2 regions of the Lactobacillus xylocopicola genome follow, and region 2 is predicted to be linked to the other one. Evidence: riboswitches for the same ligand, from Rfam matches in the RefSeq annotation. Region 2 holds a riboswitch; the other holds the start of a gene.

Region 1 (5,484 bases), 510 kb from region 2:
TCAGTGGTTAGTTGCCTGCCCAACTTGACACACATTGCATGGATGTCATCTTCGGTAAACAATTTATGATCAATAATGTTATTAATATTGTCGTTCTTCGGCATTTATCTACCCTTCACTTTAATCATCAGAATTTCTCAATAGAGTCGATTATAGCATCTTTTGGCGGAAAAGGTAGCTTGTTTGAGAGATTTTGCTGGGGGTAACTGTGCTAGAGACTAGTTTTGTTCGTCCAGCTGCGGTAGTTTTTTGCTACAATGGAGGAATAAGTAATTATTCACGAGGTAAATAAAATGGAAAAAGAACAAGAAATCAAGATGCTCAAGGCTTTTTCAAATGCTAATGCAACTTCAGGTTTTGAGGAAGAATTTGTTAAGTTATTTAGTGAAAGCGTCAAGGATAGCGCTGATGTCAAGGTCGATGGGATGCTCAACGTGTATGCTGCCAAGAAGGAGAATCAGGCGGGGCGCCCGCTTATTCAGCTTGATGCGCACTCTGATGCCGTCGGCTTCATCACGCAGGCGGTCAGGCCCAATGGGATGATCAAGTTTGTTCCGCTGGGCGGCTGGGTTAAGTACAATATTCCAGCCTTGCGGGTCAAAGTTAGAAACCGCCACGGTGACTACATACCGGGCGTTGTTGCTACCAAGCCACCTCACTTTATGACTGAAGCGGAGCGCAATAATGTGCCTGATGTTGCAGACATGTCGATTGACGTTGGGTCAAGTTCGCGGGCGGAAACTATTAACGACTACCAGATTGATACAGGTTGTCCGATCTTTGTTGATGTCGAGTGCGAATATAATGAAAAGTCGGGTTTATTCTTTGGTAAGGACTTTGACGACCGCTTTGGAGCAGCTGCCATGGTTGCAATTCTTGATCAGCTAAAAGGTGAAGAAACTAACTTTAACCTGGTTGGTGCTCTTTCCAGCCAAGAAGAAGTTGGCTTACGCGGAGCGTATGTCACCGCTAGGGCGGTTAAGCCGGACCTCGCCATTGTGCTGGAATCATGTCCAGCAGATGATACCTTTACTCCTGAATGGTTGTCACAAACTGGCTTAAAGCGGGGCCCCATGCTTCGGGATATGGATACCTCCTTTTTACCGAATCCAAAATTCCAACAGTATGCCTGCGACTTGGCCGATCAAAATCACATCCCGTATACGCGTTCAGTTCGTACTGGGGGTGGACAAGACGGAGCAGCTATCTACTATGAAAACGGTGCGCCGACCATTGTGATTGGGATTCCCGTTCGCTATGAACATTCACCATATTGTTTTAGTGCCTACCAGGACTTCAGGGCTGCCGTTGAGCTGGCGGTTGCACTTATTCGCGATTTAACTGCGGAAAAGTTGGCCAGTTTTACTGAATTATAAATAGCGGCTAACTTGCCAATTTAGGCAGTCACCTTGTCTGGTATGTGTGATATACTAAGTAAAATAATAAAAGTCACTAGGGGTGCGACAATTAGCTGAGAAATACCCTCTGAACCTGAACAGGACAATACCTGCGTAAGGGAAGTGTTTATGATAGATAAATGCGTACTCCTAATGAATTAACAAAGTTAGGAGTATTTTTTATGTTTACCAGATCATCAAAATGGAATGTTAAAGCGGTTATTCTGATTGCATTAATCGGCATAATTATGGGCGTAATCTACACTTATGGCTTCAACTGGGCCTTCAACTTGATCAAGCTGGCTCTTTTGCCAACCGGTTTTGCTCCGGTAACCGATGCGATCTTTACCGGTCTTTGGCTATTGGCTGGACCTTTAGCGATGTATTTTGTGCCGACCCCTGGTTCAGGAATGGTTGGTGAAGCGCTAGCAGCAATTGTCGAGATGGCGATTGGCGGCCAGTGGGGTGCGATTACGGTTTTACAAGGCCTGATCCAAGGAGCTAGTAATGAAATCGGCTTTTTCCCTAAAAAAAGTCGCTACCAGCAATTTTCGTGGCCGAGTGTCTTAACCGGTGCCTTCTTTGCTGGACTTGGAACTTTCATTCCGACGTATTTTTTATACGGTTGGAGTAAATTTAGTCTTCAGTTACAAGTGGCGATGTTTGTCGCAACCATGATTTCTGCCATTGTGTTTGACGGGATCTTGGTCAAGTTAATTACTAACTTGTTTGACCAGGCGCTGAAGACCAAAATTGCTAATGAATAAGTGTTAGGATAAAAATAATAGTTTAGACAAAAAGTCTGCTAAATCAAGGTTAAAACCTTGATTTAGCAGACTTTTGATTTGTGAACTGAAATTAATTAAAATTTTTGCTGGATCAAGTATCTAGTGAAGCGAAGATTTAAATATGAAAAATAAAATATTTTAATATGATAAAATTAAATTTTTAATTGACAAAGATGATTAAATTATGTAATATAAATCCATAACACGAAAGCGCTTATCTGTTATTTGTTTAAAAATTAGGTTAGGGTCGGTATAGGTTGATTTTAGTATTTAAATCAATAGGAGCTGTTAGATTTAAAATCATCTAGCAGCTCTTTGCTAATCTAATAAGGATGTGGCCCAGATGTCGTATTTCAAATTGCAGTTTAAACGGACGCTCAAAAGCAAATTCACTTGACTTAGCCTATTGGCCATTCTATTGAGCTGCTTCTATTTTTGGAAACAAAATTATCATCTTAATAAGTCAGATAGTCATGAACTTGTTACAGCCCGGAATAACTTGGCTACCCAAAAGGGCAACATCAAGTATTATCAAAAAGAACTAAAAAAGGGCAAAGTTGAAAAGAAAAATAAGCAACAGCTTCACAAAGATCTTAAAGAAAATCAGACTTTAGCTAGGGAAAACCAGACGCTGATTAAGGCACTTGAGACCAAGGACTGGCAGCGCGCCTATGCGATCTTGATTAAGCAAGAAAAATTTTGGCTAAATGACGCCAAGCGCAATAATGGTAGTGATTATTCACTAGCTTTGTTAAAGAGAGATTTATGTCAATTGCAGCTTCTAGCTAAGCAACATTTGGCCATGGAAAATGAACATTTCCCCATTCAGGGTGGCTTCTTTGTCCTTTTTATGATGCAAGAAGTTTTGCCACCGCTTACTATTTTGGCGGCGATTTTTATTTTAACTAAGCTATATTCAGCTGGTTATTATGAACGAATGAGATTGGGTAATTTATTACCCCAAAAGCAACTTGTCTTTACTGAATTTACTACAGGATTGATGATTACTTTTGCTTATTTTCTCTTGATCTTTTTATTGGTTTTTCTTCTTCCCAGTATCTTTTTTGGAACTGGCAACTTGAATTATCCGATTACGGGGATGAATCCAGGCGCTAAGGAATATACTTTTACGCCGATGTATCAGCTCTTTTTGCCGATTTTAGGCATAGCGTTCTTGAGTTTTGCCTTTATTACTGGGGCTGTCCTACTTATCGTACAGCTGCTTAAAAATCGCCTGCTGGCTTTATTTGCTGCTGTACTTTTACTGGGTGGTGGCATGGTACTACCCCAATATGTGGTTGCTGTCCGTAATCTTGCGCAATTTTTACCCATGAGCTACTTCTTTGCCTTACAGCCAGTAGACGGCATGTTTGGTATCAGTAATGCCTACGTGTTCACAGACGAAAGTCAACTTGTTACTTATCCGCAAGTCAACTTTAGCAATGGGCTAATTGTTTTAATAATAGGAACAGCGGTACTGTTATTTTTAAACCAGCTGCTTGCTAAGAGAATTCAAGCAGGGAGGAAAATAAAATGATTGAAATAAAAGATTTAAATCTGACGCTGCGCGAACCAATTCTTAAAGATGCCAATTTTTCTTTTCAGGAGGGGTCAATCTATCTGTTACATGCCCTCAACGGCACTGGCAAAACTAGTGTCTTGCGAACGATGGTTAACTTAATTGCCCCCAACTCTGGTCGAGTTTTGTTTGATGGTCAAAAGTTTGCTCAGGTTAAGCAGCAAGTTTTTTATTTGGAAACGTCTGACTGGTTTGACAAGAACCTCTCAGGACTCGATTACTTGAAATTTGTTAAAAGTGAATGGCAATCAGAACAAGATTTGAATTCGGCAATTGAGCGCTGGGAGATGGGTAGCTACATTAAAACTCCTATCAGGAAGTATTCACTAGGGATGAAGCAGAAGCTTTTGGTTGCTCTTTATAGGGTAAGCGATGCTAAGTACTTGTTGATGGATGAAATCAACAATGGGTTGGATGCAGATAGCCGGCAAGTACTATATCAAGAGTTGTCAGCCTGGGCTTATCAAAAGAAGTTAATTATTATGGCTTCACACTACCAAGACGAAGTGGAGAATATTGTCGATGAAACGGTGACCTTGGACCATCGTCAGTTGATTCGGGGGTAAGATTATGGCCTATTTCAAGTTGCAGTTTAAGAAGGTTATTAAGAGTAGCTTGACTTGGCTTATTCTGAGCGTGGTGCTGTTAGGTGCCGGACTTGTTTTGACTTATAATGCTGTTAGCGGCGACCAATCTTCGATTAGAACAGAAGTAACTCGGGAACTAGATCGTAAGAAACAGGTTCAGCCCAAACTGTCCGGAGATAACAAGCAAGTTAAAAAAGATCGTGCTATCTTAACAGCTTTGAACCAAAGAAACTGGCAGCTGGTCTACCGAATGATGATTAAGCGGAATAGGGAGCAAGTGGCACGGATAAAAATTGGCAGAGAAAAGTATAGGCAAGCTACTTTACAAAAAAACAACCGTTTGCAAGCTCTTTTGCGGGCAAACGTACCTGAAGAAGACGAGCAAAGGCCTAAGCGTGGGTTTTTATTTCTATTCAAGTTGCTGGAAGGCTATTTACCTGCTTTGATTACTGTAATGCTTTGTTTTGTTTTGAGTAATTTATTTGCAGCCAAGTACGTTGACCAGTTAAATCGTGATAACATACTGCCTAGGAAAAACATTTTGGCTCTGGACCTGATTCTGGGTCTTTTAGTAGCCAGTGGTTTAACTTTAGTAGTTCGATTGCTTATTTTTGGCGTTAGTAGTCTACTTTTTGGTCCTGGTTCACTTGCTTATCCTATATCTGGTGTTATGCTACCTAAGCCGCAAGCCCAGTATTTACCGTTATCTCATTGGCTGGCGCAGACATTAAGTTTAACTGCTTTGGTAGGAATTTTCATCGTGTTCTTAATTCTATTTTTGGCGCAAGTTACCCGTAACCAGCTAAGCTGCCTCTTCTTAGCGCTAGTTCTACTTTTGGGTGGCGCCATTTTACCCCTGATTTTGCAATCGGCGTCAAAAGAGGTGGGCCATTTACAAACTTCAATAGTACGATATTTGCCATCAACTTATCTCTTCTCTGCCCAAGTGGTGACAGGTAAGTGGGGAACGAATTTAGAAGATCCACAGATTAACTTTGCTGTTGGTTGTCAAGTTTTGGTCAGCGCGATTGCTGTACTGGCAATCTTAAATCTAGTGTGGCCTAAAGTGGAAAGTCGAATTGTTAAGCATATAAACTAGTAATTAACAGAATATTTGTACGTGCAATTATTAA
Region 2 (5,484 bases):
GGCGGTAATACCAGCTTTTAAGGCTTCTTCAACTAGTCCTGGTAGTGTTTTGCCGGCAGGGACATCTTGAGATCCACAAATAAAGTAAGCGCGTAACAACTGGGAATTGAATTTTTGCATAGTTTCCCCTTTTACTTGGCCCAGTGGTTGAGTGGTCCATGCCCGTGTCCAACCTGGATAGTTTGCTCAATTGTCCGGCTGACGTATTTCTTGGCGCTTTCGATTGCATCTTGTAGATTGTGACCCAGAGCTAGCTGAGCAGTAATTGCCGCTGCTAGGGTATCACCGGTCCCATGTGTGCGTTCTGTTTGCTTGCGCGGACTGCTGACCCAAAAGCTTGAGCCATTGCTAAGCAGGGCATAATCCCGAACAGTGTTATGACTAGCGTGACCACCTTTAATTAAGACGTTTTGGGCGCCCAGTTCTTGCAGGCTGTGGGCTAGATCAGGATACTGGGCCTCACTTTCGGCTCTAAGTCCCGTTAGAACCTCTGCTTCGGGTAGATTAGGTGTCACTAGGTTGGCCAGCGGTAGCAGTTCTTCCTTGACCGTGGCTACTGCAGCTGGTTCCAATAATGGCGCGCCGCCCTTGGCTACCATCACTGGGTCAACGGTCACGGGTCCAAAATTATATTTTTGCAGGTTGAGGGCAACTTGGTGGACATGATTAGCATCGCCCAGCATGCCGGTCTTGCACGCGCGAATCTTAAAGTCAGCGGCTAAAGCAGCAAACTGTTCATCCACCATGTCGAGTGGCATTAAGTAAGAGTCCTGCACGCCTAGTGTATTCTGAGCGGTCACAGCGACGACCACTGCGGTGCCAAAGACCCGCTGCATCTGAAAGGTTTTAAGATCTGCCATGATGCCGGCACCGCCACCGGAATCAGTGCCAGCAATAGTAAGCACTTGGGGAAACGAATTGACTTGGTCATTCATGATAATTCTCCTTAATCAAAACGTGCGATTTGGTCAAAGTCAGTGGTTTGAAGCTTATTTAGGTAGTCCATCAAATGACTTCCAAAAGTTCCAGGACCCAGAGCTGGTTGATCTAGGGCCAATTTTTCGCCGGTAGCGGCAAAAATTAATGTGGCCGCTTGTGCTGCTGCATAGGGGTCGTCACAGACGGCCGCAAAGGCTGCGACAATACTGGACAGCATATCCCCGGAACCAACATGAGCTTGAAAGAGCGAAGTGCCATTATAGATGTGTGCAACTGTTTTACCGTCACTGATTGTATCAGTGGCCCCACTGGCAATGACCACACAGTGGAACTTAGTCGCCGTTTGCTTAGTAATTTGGTCCAGGTTGCCAGAACCGGTTCCTGCATCGATTCCGTGGGCCCTCCAGTCAAAGCCCCCAAGAGCAGCGATTTCGCCTGCATTGCCGCGAATAATGCTGACGGGAAATGATGCTAGTAGGTCCAGGGCAGTTTCTAAACGGTAGTGAACAGCACCAACAGCAACGGGATCAAGCACCACGGGCTTGTGGAACTGGTTGGCCAAGGTCCCAATAGTGCGCATTTGGATAACCTGTTCTTTAGTTAGTGTACCCAAGTTGATGGTCACACTACCGGCCATCTTGACCATTTCCTCGGCTTCAGCGACTTCTTTACTCATGATGGGGGATGCCCCAATTGCATTTAGGGCGTTGGCGACGTCTTGAACGGTAACGAAATTGGCCACGTTTAAAACTACGGGATTTTGTCCGCGTACCTTATTAAGCATATCTATCTGCATATTTTTTCTCCTTGAAAAAGCAGAGAAGTACCCAAACCTAGCTTCAAGCAAATAAAAAGCTTTGACACATTGGTGTCAAAGCATAATCGTATTTGACACGTTCCTACGCAAGAATTAGCTTACAGGTTCAAAGGGTCTGAACTTAACTTTCATCTCAGCCTAAAAGGCACCCCTCGTGTTAACACTTTCATTATAACGACTTTGAAAGCGGTTGGCAACAACTAGGTTGGGTTACTGCTTTTCATAGGCTACCGCCAATCACAAAAGGACTAACTCCTGATGTGCAGCAGGAGTTAGTCCTCAGTTAAAACTTATTAAGTTGTTCTAATTTTGCAGTTCACATTTATCAAAATGTACTTTCTGGCTAAAACTTTATTCCAAATCTAACAATAGCTCGTTTTGCTTAACTTCATTTTTAGCCATTACGTTAACTTCATGATAATTTTTGCTATTAGTGACGACAATTGGAGTGGTTGTTTTTAAGCCAGCTGCTTTAATTTCTTTGATGTTAAATTTAACCAGTGGTTGGCCAGCCTTAACCTGGTCATCTTTCTTCACCAGCGTTTCGAAGCCTTTGCCATCCATTTGAACGGTATCCATGCCAATGTGAATTAAAAGTTCGGCACCATTATCGGTTAATAAGCCAATTGCATGGCCGGTTGGAAAGACCATTTGAACTGTGGCATCAGCTGGTGCCACAATTTCACCTACACTAGGTTCAATCGCAACACCCTTACCCATCGCACCAGAAGAAAAGACTTCATCTTTAATATCTGTTAACGGAATAACCTGGCCAGTTAAGGGACTTACTAAAGTTTCTGCTCTAGTTTGTAGCGTTGCTTTTGCTTGTCCACTAGTTTTTGTTTGTGGTGCTGCGGCAGCAACAGCTGCTGTTTGAGGCTGATCGTTAATGCCGCCCCATAGCAAAGTGAAAATGGTGGCCAAAACAAAGGCTACAACGTCACCGATTAAAGAGATACCAAAACCTTTACTAATAAAGGTTGGAATCGTTAAAATGCTGACCAAACTAACTGCATTAGCATGAACACCAGAAGCGGCTACAATCGCACCGCCAATCCCGCCCGCAATCGTTGCGCAGTAGAAAGGCTTTTTCATTTTTAAAGTGATGCCGTAAACAGTTGGTTCGGTAATTCCGAAAATTGAGGTAATGGTATTTGAACCTGCTAAACCCTTCATTTTTTCATCTTTAGTCTTTAAAAAGACGGCGAAGGCAGCACCAGCTTGGGCTAAAACAGCAGGTAACAGAATTGGTACTAACGGGTCATAACCCCATTTAGTCACATTGTTCATCATGACTGGTACAAACGCCCAGTGGACCCCAAAAATCACGAAGACTTCCCAGAAACCGCCTAAAACGAAACCGGAGATAATTCTGGTATTCTTGTATAAGAAGAGCACCAGGTTGGCTAGGGCATTACTAATGGTGGTACTAATCGGTCCTACCACGATAAAAGTCAAGGGCACTAAAATCATTAATACGCAGAGTGGGGTCAAAATATTGCGCACCGATTCATGCCAAAGCTTGTTAAATAGTGGTTCCAAATATTTTTGTAAGAAAACAACCAACAAGATGGGAATTACCGTACTGGTATAAGTGGTTGGAATAATTGGAATCCCAAAAAAGTTAATGGCGGTTTTGGCGGAAGTAAGTGCAACCATTGTTGGATATACTAGCGCCGCAGCGATTGAAACCGTAACAAACTGGTTGACCTTCAACTGCTTTGCGGCAGTAAATGCTAAAACAATTGGCAGGAAGTAGAAAATGCCGTCAGCGGCTGCGTACCAAACCTGGTAAGCACCAGTATTTGGCGTCATCCAATGTAGAACGACAAACAGTGAAAGTAAGCCCTTTAAGATACCGGCACCGGCCATTGCACCTAAAAATGGCGTAAATGATCCTGAAATAAAACTAACAAAAGCATCAAAGGCTCCTTTAGCAGTTAATTTCTTTTTATCTCCGGCAACAGTTTCTGCTTCATCACCGGAACCAAGCCGTGGCACCTGGGCGACCAGCGCATCGTAAACCTCGCCTACGTTGTTGCCAATTACAACTTGGTATTGTCCACCGGCCTGCACCACCGTAACGACACCATCCAAGGCCTCAATAGCTGCCTTATTAGCTTTACTTTCGTCTTTTAAAATAAATCTAAGTCTAGTTGCACAATGCCAGGCGGTCTTAATATTTTGTTCTCCCCCAACATTTTCCAAAATTTGCTTGCTTAATTCTTCGTAAGCCATTTTTTCCTCCTAAATAATAAAAACCCGTCAAAGCAAAAGACTAAAATTTGCAATAAATCCTAGCGATCACAATTAACGGGTTAATGCCTGATCGAATCAGTAACACACCAAATTAATGATTATTCACTTATGTGGCAAGGGGTCACATGCCATTTTGTAAAAATCTGCTCTCCGTTACCTGTAGTTCCTAATCACCACTCATTCTGATTAAGGCAAAGAAAAAACCTACCTTCTGGAAGTACACGTACAGCAAAAGATAGGTTAATGCCCAAATTTAATCGGTAACACACCTTTTATACTAGATATTATAGGTCTTGCTGTAAACGTTGTCAACAATGAATTTGGACGGTAAAATTTGGACTATTCCTTGTTATGTCGAATTAAATGCGCTAGCAGTCAAAGATTGCCCCAAAAGGCAGACTGGCGTAAACTGAAGCCATTAGGAGCAAGGAGAAAAGATGATGGCAGAATTTACGGACCAATTACAGGCGGCGACTAGTAGTTTATGGCAAAAAAGCCAGGATCACCCCTTTGTCAAAGAGTTAGCGAGTGGGGAACTGCCACTAAAGAAGTTTCGTTTTTATTTATTGCAGGATCGGTATTATTTAGACGAGTTCACCAAGTTCCACCAACTAATTGCGGCAACGGCTGAGGACCAGCAGATAGCTGACTTTGTGCGGGCACGAGCCCAGGACTTAAGGGATACGGAAATCAAGGTACGTGAACAATTTTTTCAAGAATTAGCAATCACGTCGGAAGAAGTCTTAAAGACGCCGATCGCGCCGACGGCCTATGCTTATGTTAATCACTTGTATCAGTCTCTGGCCAGGGACGGCCTCGGTGCCGGCGTAGCTGCTATCGTACCTTGTTATTGGCTCTATCAGGAGATTGGTAAATCGCTGGCTGACACTGATTCACCTGTTACTTATTATCAGGAATGGATTGATACCTATGAAGATGACTGGTATCAAGTTAACGTGGCCAAGGTGCTGGCCCTGACCAACCAGCTGGCCGACCAGGCAACAGAAGATGAGCGGCAAGGGATGCGGGACGCCTTCATTCGCAGCAGCTACTATGAATTGCAGTTTTGGCAAATGGCCTATGAAGAAGAGGGCTGGAACTAACACCTGAAAAGTAATGTGCTGATACAAATACAAGAGCCCCTCAGCCTGTTAGTAGCTGAAGTGACCAGATTAAGTCCCTTTGGTATAGTTGCTTAGAAGATGGCAAATTATTAAGTTAAAGCATAAAACACCAAAAGACCGCAACTCACTAATGTTGCGGTCTTTTGACTATATTTGCGCTAGCGCTTCATCAATCGGAATAGTTCCTTCATGCATGGGGATTACTTTGCCAATCAAGTTGTCGTGGTCTGGAATTGCAGCAAGGACACGGGCAACATCGCTAATTGAATTATTACCAGCTGCTTGAACATTTAGGGCAACTGTCCCAGTTGCCGGCGTTTCGGTAAGACTACCCGGCTGTAAGAT

The links. A riboswitch is a leader RNA that binds a small molecule or an ion and turns the genes downstream of it on or off. The one in region 2 is predicted to bind thiamine pyrophosphate.
Region 1: another riboswitch for thiamine pyrophosphate. It lies ahead of R8389_RS02105 (ECF transporter S component); the one in region 2 lies ahead of thiM (hydroxyethylthiazole kinase).

Annotation. Positions count from the first base shown of each region.
Region 1 covers NZ_AP026803.1:396,750-402,233, forward strand. The annotation lists gene hpt (hypoxanthine phosphoribosyltransferase) at 1-104, opposite strand, end outside; gene R8389_RS02100 (M42 family metallopeptidase) at 294-1,376, shown strand; TPP riboswitch at 1,445-1,536, shown strand; gene R8389_RS02105 (ECF transporter S component) at 1,580-2,164, shown strand; gene R8389_RS02110 (hypothetical protein) at 2,592-3,722, shown strand; gene R8389_RS02115 (ATP-binding cassette domain-containing protein) at 3,719-4,330, shown strand; gene R8389_RS02120 (hypothetical protein) at 4,335-5,450, shown strand.
Region 2 covers NZ_AP026803.1:1,521,179-1,526,662, reverse strand. The annotation lists gene thiE (thiamine phosphate synthase) at 1-120, opposite strand, end outside; gene thiD (bifunctional hydroxymethylpyrimidine kinase/phosphomethylpyrimidine kinase) at 132-935, opposite strand; gene thiM (hydroxyethylthiazole kinase) at 947-1,735, opposite strand; TPP riboswitch at 1,819-1,919, opposite strand; gene R8389_RS07345 (beta-glucoside-specific PTS transporter subunit IIABC) at 2,108-3,994, opposite strand; gene tenA (thiaminase II) at 4,453-5,118, shown strand; gene R8389_RS07335 (NAD(P)H-binding protein) at 5,287-5,484, opposite strand, start outside.